One region of the Pantoea sp. R13S299 genome, then DNA from elsewhere that is predicted to be linked to it. Evidence: predicted binding sites of a transcription regulator. Region 1 holds the regulator's gene; the other holds the start of a gene.
The links. Region 1 encodes PurR, which represses purine synthesis genes. Its sites were predicted from a motif close to CANGCAAACGTTTGCNTG; they were not measured.

Region 1 (7,604 bases):
CACCTTCGACCTGAACTTTATGTCAGCGGCGGCGGAACGTGCCAGCCTGAAGCGCAATCCGTTTCACCCGTTTGCCACCTTTGATACCGCAGCGCTGAGCGGACTGGTGCTGGGTCAGACGGTACTGGCGAAAGCCTGTATTGCGGCAGGAATGGAGTTTGATAGTACGCAGGCGCATTCGGCGCTTTATGACACTCAGCAGACGGCAACGCTGTTCTGCGAGCTGGTGAACCGCTGGAAACGGTTAGGTGGCTGGCCACTGCCCTTCGCGGAAGGTGATGCAGAAGCCACGACATCCGCATAAGGGATGCCGCAATGAAAAAGGCCGACATGATGTCGGCCTTTTTTTATTCTGCTTCTTTAAACTTTTCTGCAGTCTCTTTGATCAGCGTCTGCAGTTCACCACGTTGTAACATCTCAACGATAATGTCGCAGCCACCGACCAGCTCGCCATCAACCCACAGCTGCGGGAAAGTTGGCCAGTTAGCGAATTTCGGCATCTCGGCACGAATGTCCGGGTTCTGCAGAATATCCACGTAAGCAAAACGCTCACCACAGGCTGACAGCGCCTGTACCGCCTGTGCAGAGAAACCGCAGCTAGGCAGTTTCGGGGAACCTTTCATGTACAGCAGGATCGGGTTTTCTGCGATCTGGCGCTGAATTTTTTCTACAGTACTCATTATTGCCTTCCTTAATTCGTCACTTCGTGTTTGTTTATTGTAGCGACTTCGCAGCGTGACTGAAAATGAGATTTTGACCGCTGCCCGATTAAATCGCCATCATTGTTAAGTCCCGCTTCGGGACGCCTGATTTCCTGATTATTAACAGCTGGTAACAGTTTAATAATTCGTAATAATTTCGTTGATATAAGACGCTGAAAATGTTCATTTTCAACGCGATTACGTGGGTTGCAAAGATTAATATTAAAAGGCATTACAGTTTTTAAACGAACTGGACTAGAATGGCCTGGGCGCTGATCCTGGATCAGATTAATCTCAACTTTGTCGCGGTGCGTAGTGGCCCTGACAACTTAACTAATCAACGGACTATGCGTTTAATCATTACGCTTTTCATGCTGGCCTTTGCGCAACTGTTTTTCAACGTCGCTGCTGCTTCCCCGCACGCGCCGGTGAACGTCAGTACGCATAAAGCAGAAAAAAAGAGTGCGCGCGACGATGAGCGCCGCAAGCGTCGCCAGGTAAAAACGGTGACCAAAAAAACTCGCCTCAGCCCTGTTCAAAAACTAAAAACGAAAAAACAGAAAAAAGTCGAACTCACTGCTAAACAGACGCCTGCTAAGAAGACCTCGCTTAAAACCGCCCGTATCAGCAAAACCAAAGAAAAAAATAAAGAGAAGAAACGCTATGGTCATCAGCGCCAGCTGAAAACGGCTGAGATCACCACCAGCGAGCCGGGCACGATTAAAATGAGCAAATCCCACCGTCAGCGTTATCAGAAGGCACGCGAAACCGCGATGACCAAGCTGATGGGCCAGTTAGGTAAACCTTATCAGTGGGGCGGCACCTCACCCCATACCGGTTTCGATTGCAGCGGTCTGGTCTGGTACGCCTATAAAGATCTGGTGAAGTTTAAGATCCCGCGTACCGCTAACGAGATGTATCACCTGCGTGACGCCGCGCCCATCAAGCGTGAGTCGCTGGAGAAAGGCGATCTGGTCTTCTTCCGCATTAACGGTCGCGGTACGGCTGACCACGTCGGCGTTTACCTGGGCGATGGTAAGTTTATTCAGTCGCCACGTACCGGCAAAGATATTCAGATCAGCGCATTAGGGGAAGATTACTGGCAGCGCCACTACATCGGTGCCCGTCGGGTGATGACGCCGAGAACCATTCGCTGAGCAGCAGTTCAGTCAGAAAAAAGCCGGGATAATCCCGGCTTTTTTTATTAGTGCAGAATGGCAGTAAAACTAAAGGCCACAATCATCAGCAAACAGCCCACGGAGGTCATTAACGCCAGTTTCAGATCGGTACTCATTGCTTGCTCCTTAGTCATACAATTTATAGGGATATGGCATTTTCCCACACGACCCGGTAAAAATCTCGTTTTATCCGTCCAGCCTTGTTAGAATCCCGCCTTTGTTGCGCAACGCGCGCAACTCTGATTCCGTTTGCGCATCTTTTAAGACGTTTATTCTCCGCCAGCGGCCTGTTTACCGGCCAGAAAAGCTGCATTTTTGCGGAAAAAACCCTGAGCAGACGCAAACGTTTAACACTACGCTTATCATAGAGTTAGATAAGCACTGGAGTCCGATTTTCATGGCAACAATTAAAGATGTGGCAAAACGCGCCGGCGTCTCAACGACCACCGTTTCGCACGTCATCAATAAAACCCGCTTTGTCGCTGAAGAGACGCGCAACGCGGTCTGGCAGGCGATCAAAGAGCTACACTACTCGCCGAGCGCCGTCGCGCGCAGCCTGAAAGTGAACCACACCAAAACGCTGGGCCTGCTTGCCACCTCCAGCGAAGCGCCCTATTTCGCTGAAATTATTGAAGCGGTTGAAAATCACTGTTTTGACAAAGGCTACACGCTGATTCTGGGTAATGCGCATAACGATCTGCAAAAACAGCGCGCCTATCTCAGCATGATGGCGCAGAAACGCGTCGATGGTCTGCTGGTGATGTGTTCTGAGTATCCGGACGACCTGCTGCAGATGCTGGAAGAGAACCGCAATATCCCGATGGTGGTGATGGACTGGGGCGAGTCGCGCGCCGACTTCACCGACACGGTGCTGGATAATGCCTTCCAGGGCGGCTATCTGGCGGGACGCTATCTGATTGAACGCGGACACCGTGATATTGGTGCAATCCCCGGCCAGATGGAGCGCAACACCGGTGGCGGACGCCATGCCGGTTTCCTGAAAGCGCTGGAAGAAGCAGGTATTCAGCCGCGCGCCGAATGGATTGTGCAGGGTGACTTCGAGCCGGAGTCAGGCTATCAGGCGATGCAGCAGATCCTGTCACAGAAACAGCGCCCGACGGCGGTGTTCTGCGGCGGTGACATCATGGCGATGGGCGCGATTTGCGCCGCCGACGAGATGGGCCTGCGCGTCCCGCAGGATATTTCGGTGATCGGTTATGACAATGTGCGCAATGCCCGCTATTTCGCACCGGCCCTGACAACCGTGCATCAGCCTAAAGCCCAACTGGGTGAAAAAGCGCTGGATATGCTGCTGGACCGCATCACCAGTAAGCGTGAAATTTCACAAACGATCGAAGTCCATCCCACGCTGATTGAACGCCGTTCCGTGGCCGATGGTCCGTTCCGCGATTATCGCCGCTAATCCTCGCTTAACCACTCCTGATTAAGCGTTTGCGCATCACCCAGATAGCTGAGCAACCAGCCTGTCGCCGGTGATGCGCGATCCTCAGCCCAGCTGACGCAGCAGGGGCTATCCGGAAATGCCACTGGCAGTGTCAGTTCCACCAGATCGCCGCTGTCGAGCAGGGGTCTGGCAAGATGACCCGGCACCATCGCCACACACAATCCCGCCTGCACGCACTCCAGACCGGTCTGCCATTCCGGCACCACCAGCCTGCGCTGGTTATCCAGCGTCCATGTCATACGGCGCGGCAGCGCTCGCGAGGTATCTTCCAGCACCAGTGAAGGCCAGCTACGCAGCGTGTCATCATCGATCTGGCTCGCCTGCGTTAATGGATGATCGGGCGCGACCACGCAGCGCCAGTTGAGGGTGCCCATATCGCGAAACGCAAAACGTCCGCCCACCGGAATTGCCTGGGTGGCCCCAATCGCGACCTCCACCCGACCATCGGCCAGCGCATCCCAGACGCCGTTAAAGACTTCATAGCTGATGATCAGCTCCATATCGGGGAAGTGCCGATAGAAATCTTTGACCAGTTGCCGGGTGCGCTGAGGTTTGGCGATACGGTCAACGGCAATGCTGAGCTGCCCGCGCCAGCCGTTGGCGAGCTGCTGACACTGTCGCCGGGTGGCAAGCATTTTTTTGATGACGCTGCGCCCTTCCCGGACAAAATGCTCGCCTGCCGGAGTGAGAACCACTTCGCGATGCTGACGCTCAAACAGCGGCACTGCCAGCCAGTTCTCCAGCTGGCGCACCGTGTAGCTGATGGCAGAGGGCACCCGATGTAACTCCTGCGCGGCCGCGCTGAAGCTGCCCCCACGGGCGACCGCGTCAACCACTTCTAATGCATATTCTGACCACATAATCTGCCTTCAAAAATTTTAACAGCAATCGGCAAATATTACCGTTTCACAGCAGCAAACGCACCTCTTACACTCTGCCGCGTTTATCCTGCAAATATGAGAATGAGATGTTGTCGAATAAAGGATTTATGCCTTACCTTGCCCTGCTGAGCATGCTCGGCTTTTTAGCCACGGATATGTACCTGCCCGCCTTTGGTGCGATGCAGCAAACCTTTAATACCTCGCCCGGCCTGATCAGCGCCAGTATGAGTCTCTTTCTGGGAGGCTTCGCCACAGGTCAGCTCTTCTGGGGACCGCTCTCCGACCGCATCGGCCGTAAACCTGTGCTGCTAGCCGGACTGGTGATGTTTGGCATCGGCTGTGCGGGCATGCTGTGGGTGAATGATATTTATCTGATGCTGGCGCTGCGCTTTGTGCAGGCGATTGGCGTCTGTGCTGCGGCCGTGAGCTGGCAGGCACTGGTGGTGGATCGCTACCCTGCTGCGCGTGCCAACAAAGTCTTTGCCACCATTATGCCGCTGGTTGCGCTCTCTCCGGCACTGGCGCCGTTGTTGGGTGCCTGGCTGATAGGCCACTTCCACTGGCGTTCGATTTTCCTGGTGCTGACACTGATTGCGGTGGCATTAATTATGACCACGCTGCGTCTGCCCACCGTTCGTAAAGTTGCAGGTGAAAAAAGGGCGCAGCCGGGCTTCTTTACTCTGCTGAAATCGCGGGTCTACAGCGGCAACGTGCTGATCTACTCTGCCTGTTCTGCCAGCTTCTTTGCCTGGCTGACTGGCTCGCCCTTTATTCTGGCGGATCTGGGTCTCTCGCCCGCCGATATCGGTCTGAGCTATGTGCCACAGACCCTGGCCTTTTTAATCGGCGGATTCGGCTGTCGCGCCCTGCTCAACCGCTTTAACGGCGCACAGTTGCTGCCCTGGTTGCTGGGCGTCTACAGCCTGAGCATTATGGCACTGTTTGCGGTTGCGCTTGCAGGTAACAGCACGCTGGTGAGCCTGATGGTGCCGTTCTGCGGGATGGCGCTGGCTAACGGTGCGATCTATCCGATTGTGGTTTCCAGCGCACTGATGCCCTTCCCGGATGCCACCGGTAAAGCGGCCGCGTTGCAGAACACCCTGCAGTTAGGACTCTGCTTCGCCGCCAGCCTGGCGGTATCAGCCGGATTAACTCAGGCGCTGTTTACCACCACGCTGATGATGGCGGTGACCATTGTGCTCGCGTTGATCGGTTACGCCATGCAGCGTGCCGCAAGCGCACAAACTGTTGTTGCCTCTCCGCAACCTGCCTGCCAGGATAATCACTGACACACTGACTTTTTAGTTAGCATCCTAACAATAAGTGATTGAATATTGACCCGCGTGAGAATATACTCATTCGGGTCAACAAATCTGTAATAAATCAACAATATAATAACGTAATAATCTGATTGGCACCCTGTTGCCGGGACGGTATTCGCGCGCGTTATTCTCACCCTACCGACCAGTTGCAGGCTCTTCCAGTCCTCTGTATCACACAATAACCGGTGTGCGGAGTCATCCGTGACGTTTCTCAATGCCTGACGAAATTGGCTATTCTTTGTTCAGGTTCAGATTGGACAGGTGGTGGAACAGCTATGAGTTCATCTTATGCAGAAGCAGTGAGCCCTGAAGAGAACCATTGGTATCGCATCGTTCATGAACTGCTGGAAAAAGCAGATATCGAAATCAATGGTTCACGTCCCTGGGATATCCATGTAACGCATCCCGGGTTTTTTAAACGTGTTCTGCAAGAGGGTTCACTTGGGCTCGGTGAGAGCTATATGGATGGATGGTGGGAGTGTGACCGGCTGGATATCTTCTTCCATCAGGTGCTTAAACATAAACTCGATCAGCAGCTTCCTCATCACTTTAAAGACACGCTGCGCATTGCCGCCGCCCGCTTAACTAATCTGCAATCAAAAAAACGGGCGTGGATTGTCGGTAAAGAGCATTACGACCTGGGTAACGACCTCTTTACACTGATGCTTGACCCGTACATGCAATACTCCTGTGGCTACTGGAAAGAGGCGACGACGCTGGCAGCCGCGCAGGAAGCTAAGCTGGATATGATCTGCCGTAAATTAGCGCTGGAACCCGGAATGTCGCTGCTGGATATCGGCTGTGGCTGGGGCGGACTCGCGGAATTTGCCGCACGTCATTACGGCGTCAAAGTGTATGGTGTGACGATTTCCGCCGAACAACAGAAACTGGCGCAGCAGCGCTGTAGCGGTTTAGACGTCACGATTCTGTTGCAGGATTATCGCGACCTGAATGAGCAGTTTGATCGCATCGTTTCGGTGGGGATGTTTGAGCATGTCGGGCCAAAAAATTACGCCATCTATTTTGATGTGGTCGATCGTAATTTAAAGCCTGATGGTATTTTCCTGCTTCACACCATCGGTGCGATTAAAACCGATATGAGTGTCGATCCCTGGATCGATAAATATATTTTCCCCAACGGCTGTCTTCCTTCAGTGCGTCATGTGGCGGATGCCAGCGAACCTCATTTTATTCTGGAAGACTGGCATAACTTTGGTGCCGATTACGATAAAACACTGATGGCCTGGCATGAACGCTTCTTGCAGGCCTGGCCCGAGCTGGCCGATAAATATGGCGAACGCTTTAAGCGGATGTTCTCCTATTATCTGAATGCCTGCGCCGGTGCCTTCCGGGCGCGTGATATTCAGCTGTGGCAGATTGTGTTCAGTCGGGGTGTTGAGGGGGGATTACGGGTGGCGCGGTAGTGCCCTGTCATGCAAACGCTGCGAATGCCAAAACATATAGAATATCACAGCAACGAATAAGCTCAACGCGCAGGGAACACGGTCAGAAGAGGAAAGCGTCCCGCGCCAGGGACGGCGCGGGCCGAGCGTGCCATGGATGGCGGATTTTGCGTCTTTCCGATATGACCGTGTTCCCTGTGATGGCTCGGTAAAACAGCAAAACAGTTCAGATCCTATCACTACTCTCAAAGGCGCTTACACGCCCTTTATTAACTCTCGGAGGCAGGCTGGCCGGTCAGCATGCTCATTGCCGCCGCAGCATCGCGCTGTGCTAACACCCGCTCAACGGTCTCTACGATTGCCTGGGTGTGCGGATCGATCTCAATATTGACCCGATCGCCAAACGTCTTCGCACCCAGAGTCGTGCGCTCCAGCGTTTCCGGGATCAGATAGACGCAGAATTTAGTCTTTGTCACATCGCCTACCGTGAGGCTAATACCGTCGATGCCAACGAAACCTTTATGCAGGATATATTTCATCTGCGTTGGATCCTGGATTTTAAACCAGACTTCGCGGTTATGTTCTGACTGGATAATCTTGCAGATTTCAGCGGTGGTCATAATATGACCTGACATCAGATGGCCGCCTATTTCA
Region 2 (7,604 bases), 980 kb from region 1:
TGCGCAAGGTATTGCAGGACGAAGGCTTACCGATTGCGGTCAGCAGCGTACAGGCGCCGGTGTTCTACGGTAATGCGCAGATTGTGCATATCGAGAACCTGCGCCCGCTCTCTGCGGAAGAGGCGCGTGCTGAGCTGGCGCTGGCGTCAGATATTCGTCTGAGCGAAGAGGATGAAGTGCCAACGCCGGTGACGGATGCCTCGGGCAACGGCGAACTGAGCATCGGCGCGGTGCGCAACGATTACGGTATTCCGGAGCTGCTGCAGTTCTGGTCAGTGGCTGACAACATTCGTTTTGGCGGCGCGCTGATGGCGGTGAAAACCGCTGAGAAACTGGTTCAGGAGTATCTGTAACCATGTCCGATGGTCAGACGCAAAAACTGGCGCTCGGCATCGAGTATGACGGCAGCCGTTACTACGGCTGGCAGCGTCAGAATGAAGTTCGCAGCGTGCAGGAGAAGGTAGAGCGCGCGCTGTCGAAAGTTGCCGATCATCCGGTCAGCATTTTTTGTGCCGGTCGTACCGATGCGGGCGTTCACGGGACGGGGCAGGTGGTCCATTTCGAGACCACATCGCAGCGGCCTGATGGTGCCTGGACGCTGGGCGTGAATGCCAATCTGCCGCCGGATATTGCGGTGCGCTGGGTGAAAGCGGTGCCGGATGAATTTCATGCCCGCTTCAGCGCCACGGCCCGCCGTTATCGCTACCTGATCTACAATCAGCGTCTGCGTCCGGCGGTGCTGGCGCAGGGCGTCACGCACTTCTACCATCCTCTGGATGCAGAGAAGATGCAGCGCGCCGGGCAATGTTTGTTAGGCGAGAATGATTTCACCTCATTCCGCGCGGTGCAGTGCCAGTCGCGTACCCCGTGGCGCAACGTGATTCACCTCAACGTGACGCGTCAGGGTTCCTACGTGATTGTGGATATCAAAGCCAACGCCTTTGTGCATCACATGGTGCGCAATATCGTGGGCAGCCTGATGGAGATAGGCTGCGGCAATAAGCCGGAGTCATGGATGGCAACGCTGCTGGCGGCGAAGGATCGGACATTAGCCGCAGCCACAGCCCGGGCAGAGGGGTTGTATCTGGTGGCGGTGGATTACCCATCCCACTTTGCGTTACCACAGCCGTCGATGGGACCGTTGTTCCTCGCGGATTAATTCACTTTCAGGACTTAAAAGGGCGCGCTATGGAGTTTCTCCATTTTCTGGTCGATTTCATTCTGCACATCGATGTGCATCTGGCCGAACTGGTTGCACAGTACGGTATCTGGATTTACGCTATTTTGTTCCTGATTTTGTTCTGCGAAACCGGACTGGTGGTCACGCCGTTCCTGCCGGGGGATTCGCTGCTGTTTGTGGCGGGCGCACTGGCCGCGCTGCCGGGTAACGATCTCAATGTGCACATTATGGCGGCACTGTTAGTGGTCGCGGCGGTTCTGGGCGATGCGGTGAACTACACCATTGGTCGCCTGTTTGGCGAACGGTTGTTCAGTAACCCGAACTCGAAGATTTTCCGTCGCAGCCATCTGGATAAAACCCATGCGTTTTATGCCCGTCACGGTGGAAAAACCATTATCCTGGCGCGCTTTGTGCCGATCGTCCGTACGTTCGCGCCGTTTGTTGCCGGTATGGGCCATATGTCCTATCGTCACTTCGCGCTGTTCAACGTGACGGGTGCGCTGTTATGGGTGCTGCTGTTCTCCTATGCCGGCTACCTGTTTGGCGATCTGCCGGTGGTGCAGGAAAACCTGAAGCTGCTGATTGTTGGCATTATCCTGGTCTCGATTCTGCCAGGTGTGATTGAAGTCTGGCGTCATCGCCGTCAGGCTAAGCAGCAGAAGCTGCCGTAAGGCTGCGCTCAGGGGTAAGACCAGATTTTTATCCACAGTCTGAACAGGTTGTGGTTTAATGAGCGACATTTACCGTCTGCTGAAGCGGTTTTCAGCAGTATCAAGACGACTGGACCAGGTCAGTTTTAAACAGAAAGGTCATCAATGAGCTGGATTGAACGCATTCTTAATAAAAGCACCGGAACGCCTGTGCGCAAAGCCAGTATCCCGGAAGGGGTCTGGACCAAGTGTGACAGCTGTGGTCAGGTTCTCTACCGCGCCGAGCTGGAGCGTAATCTTGAGGTCTGCCCGAAGTGTGACCATCACATGCGGATGCACGCCCGTGAGCGCCTCGGCAGTGTCCTCGATCAGGGCACGATGGTTGAGCTGGGTAGTGAACTTGAACCTAAAGACCTGCTCAAGTTCCGTGACTCCAAAAAGTACAAAGATCGTCTGATCGCGGCCCAGAAAGACACCGGTGAGAAAGATGCGCTGGTGGTCATGAAAGGTCAGCTGCACGGCATGCCGGTTGTTGCGGCAGCCTTTGAATTTGCCTTTATGGGCGGTTCAATGGGTTCTGTGGTCGGTGCGCGTTTTGTACGTGCGGTTGAGCAGGCGTTAGAAGATAACTGCCCGCTGATCTGTTTCTCCGCCAGCGGCGGGGCGCGTATGCAGGAAGCGCTGCAGTCGCTGATGCAGATGGCGAAAACCAGTGCGGCACTGGCAAAAATGCGTGAGCGCGGTCTGCCTTACATTTCCGTGCTGACTGACCCGACCATGGGTGGCGTTTCGGCCAGTTTTGCCATGCTGGGCGACCTCAATATCGCGGAACCTAAAGCACTGATCGGCTTTGCTGGTCCACGTGTGATTGAGCAGACCGTGCGTGAAAAACTGCCGCCGGGCTTCCAGCGCAGTGAGTTCCTGATTGAAAAGGGCGCGATTGATATGATCATTCGCCGTCCGGAAATGCGCTACAAACTGGCAAGCCTGCTGGCAAAAATGATGAACCTGCCGGCACCGCTGCATGACGGTGAACAGTCCGCTCCTGCGACGACTGAATCGGAAAGCAACGAGGCCTGACAGGAGATAGAGAGGCGCGCCCGCCGCGCCTCTTACCAATGCACCGTATACCGCAGCACCAGTCTGCCAGGTATAAATAAGCAAAACGGGACATATGGACAATCTTCACCTTCCTCAAGCCACGTCGCCTTTGGCCACGTGGCTTTATTATCTTGAGCACCTGCATACTCAGGCCATCGAACTGGGTCTGGACCGTATTCGTCAGGTAGCGCTTCGTCTCGACCTGCTGAAACCCGCTCCTTTTGTCTTTACCGTGGCCGGTACGAATGGCAAAGGCACCACCTGTCGCACTCTGGAAACGCTGCTGATCGCTGCGGGCTACCGCGTTGGCGTTTACAGCTCGCCGCATCTGGTGCGCTACACCGAGCGTGTTCGGGTTCAGGGCGGGGAATTGAGTGAAGCGCAGCACTGCGCCAGCTTTGCGGAGATAGAAGCCGGTCGTGCCGACATTTCGCTGACCTATTTCGAATTTGGTACGCTCTCTGCGCTGAATCTGTTCCGCCAGGCGCAGCTGGATGTGGTGATCCTGGAAGTCGGCCTCGGCGGACGACTGGATGCCACCAACATAGTGGATGCCGATGTCGCCGTAGTCACCAGCATTGCACTGGACCACACCGACTGGCTGGGCCCGGATCGCGAAAGCATCGGACGCGAGAAAGCGGGTGTCTTCCGGGCGGGGAAACCGGCGGTAGTCGGTGAACCCGATATGCCACACAGCATCGCTGTGGTCGCGCAGGAAAAAGGCGCTCAGCTGTTACAGCGCAACCGCGACTGGTCCTGGCACACGCAGGCCGAAAGCTGGTCGCTGCGTGATGCGCAGGGCGAGCTGAACGATCTGCCGCTGCCCCAGGTGCCGCTGCCTAACGCGGCGACCGCGCTGGTGGCGCTGCGTGTCTCCGGGCTTGAGGTCAGTGAGGCGCAGATTCGTGCCAGCCTGCCGCTGGCGATGCTGCCAGGGCGTTTTCAGACTATTAGCGAATCACCGCGCGTGATTCTGGATGTCGCCCATAATCCGCATGCGGCGACTTATCTGGCGTCACGGCTGGCGGCTCTGCCGAAACACGGCAAGGTGCATGCCGTTGTTGGCATGCTGCATGATAAAGATATCCCCGGTACGCTGGCGGCGCTGGCACCCATGGTGGATGCCTGGTACTGCGCACCGCTTGACGGTCCGCGCGGCGCCAGTGCTGAGCAACTGCTGGACTGTCTGTCGCAGGGCGAAGCCTTCAGCTCGGTTGAGCTCGCCTGGCAGCACGCACGCCAGCGGGCCGCGCCGCAGGACACTGTGCTGGTCTGTGGTTCATTCCACACCGTGGCGCAGGTCATGGAATCGATTGAAACGGAGAAAGGACGTGGCAAGTAAGTTTCAGAACCGTTTAGTCGGCACCGTCATTCTGGTCGCCGTTGGCGTGATTGTGCTGCCAGGGCTGCTGGATGGTCAGAAAAAGCATTACAAAGAGGAGTTCGCCGCCATTCCGCTGGTGCCGAAACCTGACGATCAGCAGGACAGCGAAATGGTACCGCCGGTAACCCAGTCGCTGCCGTCTCAGCCGCCGGAAGGCGCGGGCAATGCGGTCAGCAGCAGCAATGGCAATGGCAAAACCAATGCCACGGCAGAGCAGGGGCGGACTCAGCCGGAGGAAGATAGCGATCCGGTCGTGGTCTCGCCGCCGCCGGTTCATCAGTCTGTGCCTGCACAGACGGTGACGAAGCCGAAAGTGACAGAGCAGCAGAAACCTAAAGTCACTGAACAGCCTAAGCAGAAGCCGGTCGAACAGCAGAAGCCAAAAGTTGTGGAACAGCCTAAACCGAAGCCGGTTGAACAGCCTAAAGCGGTCGAACAGCCGAAGCAGGAAGAGGCGCCGAAAGCCGCAGAGACGACGGCACCGGCAGGGCAGGCTTATGTGGTGCAGTTAGGTGCGCTCAAAAACGCCAGCAAAGTGAATGAGATTGTCGCGCAGTTGCGGCTGTCGGGCTATCGCGCCTTTACCGTGCCTTCAACGCCGGTACAGGGTCAGATTACCCGCATTTACGTCGGGCCGGATGCCTCGAAAGCCAAAATGCAGAGCGCAGTTGGCGAGCTGAAAAGCATCTCAGGACTGGGCGGTGTTGTGAAACCGTACAGCGCCCGTTAAAACCGGCGATTGGCGCTGCCGATAGCAGTAACAGGCAGCGTCTTTTGCCCGGCGTTCAGCGATTTCAGAGCACGATGTCGCGTAAAATATTGACGATTTTCAATGGCCTGTCCGGCTGAGAATCACCCGGGCGATTGAGGTTTTTTTCATCGCCGTATTTATGGATGCAGAAAAAGAAAACCGCTACGCAAACGTTTTCTTTTTCTGTTAGAATGCGCCCCGAACTGGATGCAGGGGTGCAATTGCACTGGCGCTGGAAGAGTTCATGATCTGGATTGATTACGTCATTATTGCGGTAGTTGGTTTTTCGGCTCTGGTCAGCCTCGTCCGTGGGTTCGTCCGGGAAGCCTTATCTCTCGTTACCTGGGGATGTGCGTTTTTTGTCGCCAGTCATTACTACGCCTACCTTGCAGTCTGGTTTACAGGTTTTGACGACGAACTGGTTCGTAACGGTATCGCCATTGGTGTGCTGTTTGTGGCTACCCTGATTGTAGGGGCTATTGTGAACTACGTTATCGGCACGCTGGTGGAGAAAACCGGCCTGTCGGGAACCGACCGGGTGTTGGGAGTCTGTTTCGGGGCGTTGCGTGGGGTGCTGATTGTAGCCGCCTTGCTGTTCTTCCTTGATACATTCACTGGCTTTTCCAAAAGTCCGGACTGGCAACAGTCTCAACTCATTCCCGAGTTCAGTTATATCATCAGGTGGTTTTTTGATTACCTGAAAAGCACGTCGAGTTTTTTACCCCGGTGATGTGACCGGGAGTGCGGCTTAATGAGGAAATGACAACATGTGCGGTATTGTCGGTATCACCGGTTTCATGCCGGTCAACCAGTCGATCTATGACGCGTTAACGGTGCTCCAGCACCGCGGGCAGGATGCCGCAGGCATTTGTACAATCGATGCGCTGAAATGTTTTCGCCTGCGAAAGGCAAACGGCCTGGTCAGCGACGTTTTCGAAGCACGCCACATGCAGCGTCTGCAGGGCAATATGGGGATCGGTCACGCGCGTTATCCCACCGCGGGAAGCTCCAGTGCCTCTGAAGCGCAGCCATTTTATGTAAACTCCCCGTACGGTATCACCCTGGCGCACAACGGTAACCTGACCAACGCCCACGTGCTGCGTAAGCACCTGTTTGAAAAGGGCCGCCGTCACGTTAACACCACCTCAGATTCTGAAATCCTGCTGAACATCTTTGCGCAGGAGCTGGATCGTTTTCAAAACGATCCGTTGCAAGCCGACAACATTTTCGCTGCGGTGGCTGCCGTACATCAGCAGGTACGCGGTGCCTACGCCGTCGTGGCGATGATTATCGGTCACGGCATGGTTGCCTTCCGTGATCCCAACGGCATCCGTCCGCTGGTACTGGGCAAGCGCGTTATCGCTGATGGTCGCACCGAGTATATGGTCGCCTCCGAGAGCGTGGCGCTGGATACACTGGGCTTTGAATTCATCCGTGACGTCGCACCGGGTGAAGCGGTGTATGTCACTGAAGCGGGCCAGCTCTCTACCCGTCAGTGTGCTGAAAACCCGAAAAGCAATCCGTGCCTGTTCGAGTATGTCTATTTTGCGCGTCCCGACTCATTCCTGGACAAAATCTCCGTCTACAGCGCCCGTGTCCGTATGGGTACCAAGCTGGGCGCGAAAATTGCCCGCGAGTGGGAAGATCTGGATATCGACGTCGTGATTCCGATTCCGGAAACCTCTACCGATATCGCGCTGGAAATTGCCCGTATCCTTGACAAGCCTTATCGTCAGGGCTTCGTGAAAAACCGTTACGTTGGCCGTACTTTTATCATGCCGGGACAGCAGTTACGTCGCAGCGCGGTACGCCGCAAGCTCAACGCTAACCGCGCTGAATTCCGTGATAAAAACGTCCTGCTGGTGGATGACTCCATCGTGCGTGGCACCACCTCAGAGCAGATCATTGAGATGGCGCGTGAAGCGGGCGCAAAACGGGTTTATCTGGCCTCTGCTGCACCGGAAATTCGTTTCCCGAACGTCTACGGCATTGATATGCCGAGCGCCACGGAACTGATTGCACACGGCCGGGAAGTGGAAGAGATTCGCCAGCTGATTAAAGCCGATGCGCTGATTTTCCAGGACCTGGACGATCTGATTGAAGCGGTGCGTGAAGAGAATCCGGACATTGCTCAGTTCGAATGTTCGGTGTTCAACGGGATTTACGTGACGAAGGATGTCGATCAGCAGTATCTGGAGTATCTGGAGTCGCTGCGAAACGATGATGCCAAAGCGCTTCAGCGCCAGAACGAAGTCGAAAACCTTGAGCTGCACAACGAGGGCTGATACGTCTGACAGGCGGGCAGCATAAAGCAGGGCGGGAGCAATCCCGCCCTGTTTGTTTTCAGAAACCCGCTGGCCGCGTATGATGGCGCATTGGCTGACATAAGGTTGGAATATGAAACGACTCATCATTGGCATCTCTGGCGCAAGCGGGGTGATCTATGGGGTGCGCATGCTGCAGGTGTTGCAGCAGGTGGAAGAAGTAGAAACGCATCTGGTCATGAGCCAGGCGGCGCGTCAGACGCTGAGTCTGGAG

Region 2: the regulator PurR is predicted to act here: its motif matches at 5,230-5,247, upstream of cvpA (colicin V production protein).

The regions. Positions count from the first base shown of each region.
Region 1 covers NZ_JBLYEF010000001.1:982,671-990,274, reverse strand. The annotation lists gene rnt (ribonuclease T) at 1-304, shown strand, start outside; gene ACN1CO_RS04855 (Grx4 family monothiol glutaredoxin) at 348-683, opposite strand; gene ACN1CO_RS04850 (C40 family peptidase) at 1,049-1,858, shown strand; gene ACN1CO_RS04845 (YnhF family membrane protein) at 1,906-1,995, opposite strand; gene purR (HTH-type transcriptional repressor PurR) at 2,277-3,302, shown strand; gene punR (DNA-binding transcriptional activator PunR) at 3,299-4,204, opposite strand; gene punC (purine nucleoside transporter PunC) at 4,312-5,514, shown strand; gene cfa (cyclopropane fatty acyl phospholipid synthase) at 5,823-6,971, shown strand; gene ACN1CO_RS04820 (riboflavin synthase subunit alpha) at 7,220-7,604, opposite strand, start outside.
Region 2 covers NZ_JBLYEF010000001.1:1,965,180-1,972,783, reverse strand. The annotation lists gene ACN1CO_RS09380 (aspartate-semialdehyde dehydrogenase) at 1-353, shown strand, start outside; gene truA (tRNA pseudouridine(38-40) synthase TruA) at 356-1,159, shown strand; gene ACN1CO_RS09370 (DedA family protein) at 1,189-1,851, shown strand; gene accD (acetyl-CoA carboxylase, carboxyltransferase subunit beta) at 1,996-2,910, shown strand; gene folC (bifunctional tetrahydrofolate synthase/dihydrofolate synthase) at 3,005-4,273, shown strand; gene dedD (cell division protein DedD) at 4,263-5,045, shown strand; gene cvpA (colicin V production protein) at 5,311-5,796, shown strand; gene purF (amidophosphoribosyltransferase) at 5,834-7,351, shown strand; gene ACN1CO_RS09340 (UbiX family flavin prenyltransferase) at 7,464-7,604, shown strand, end outside.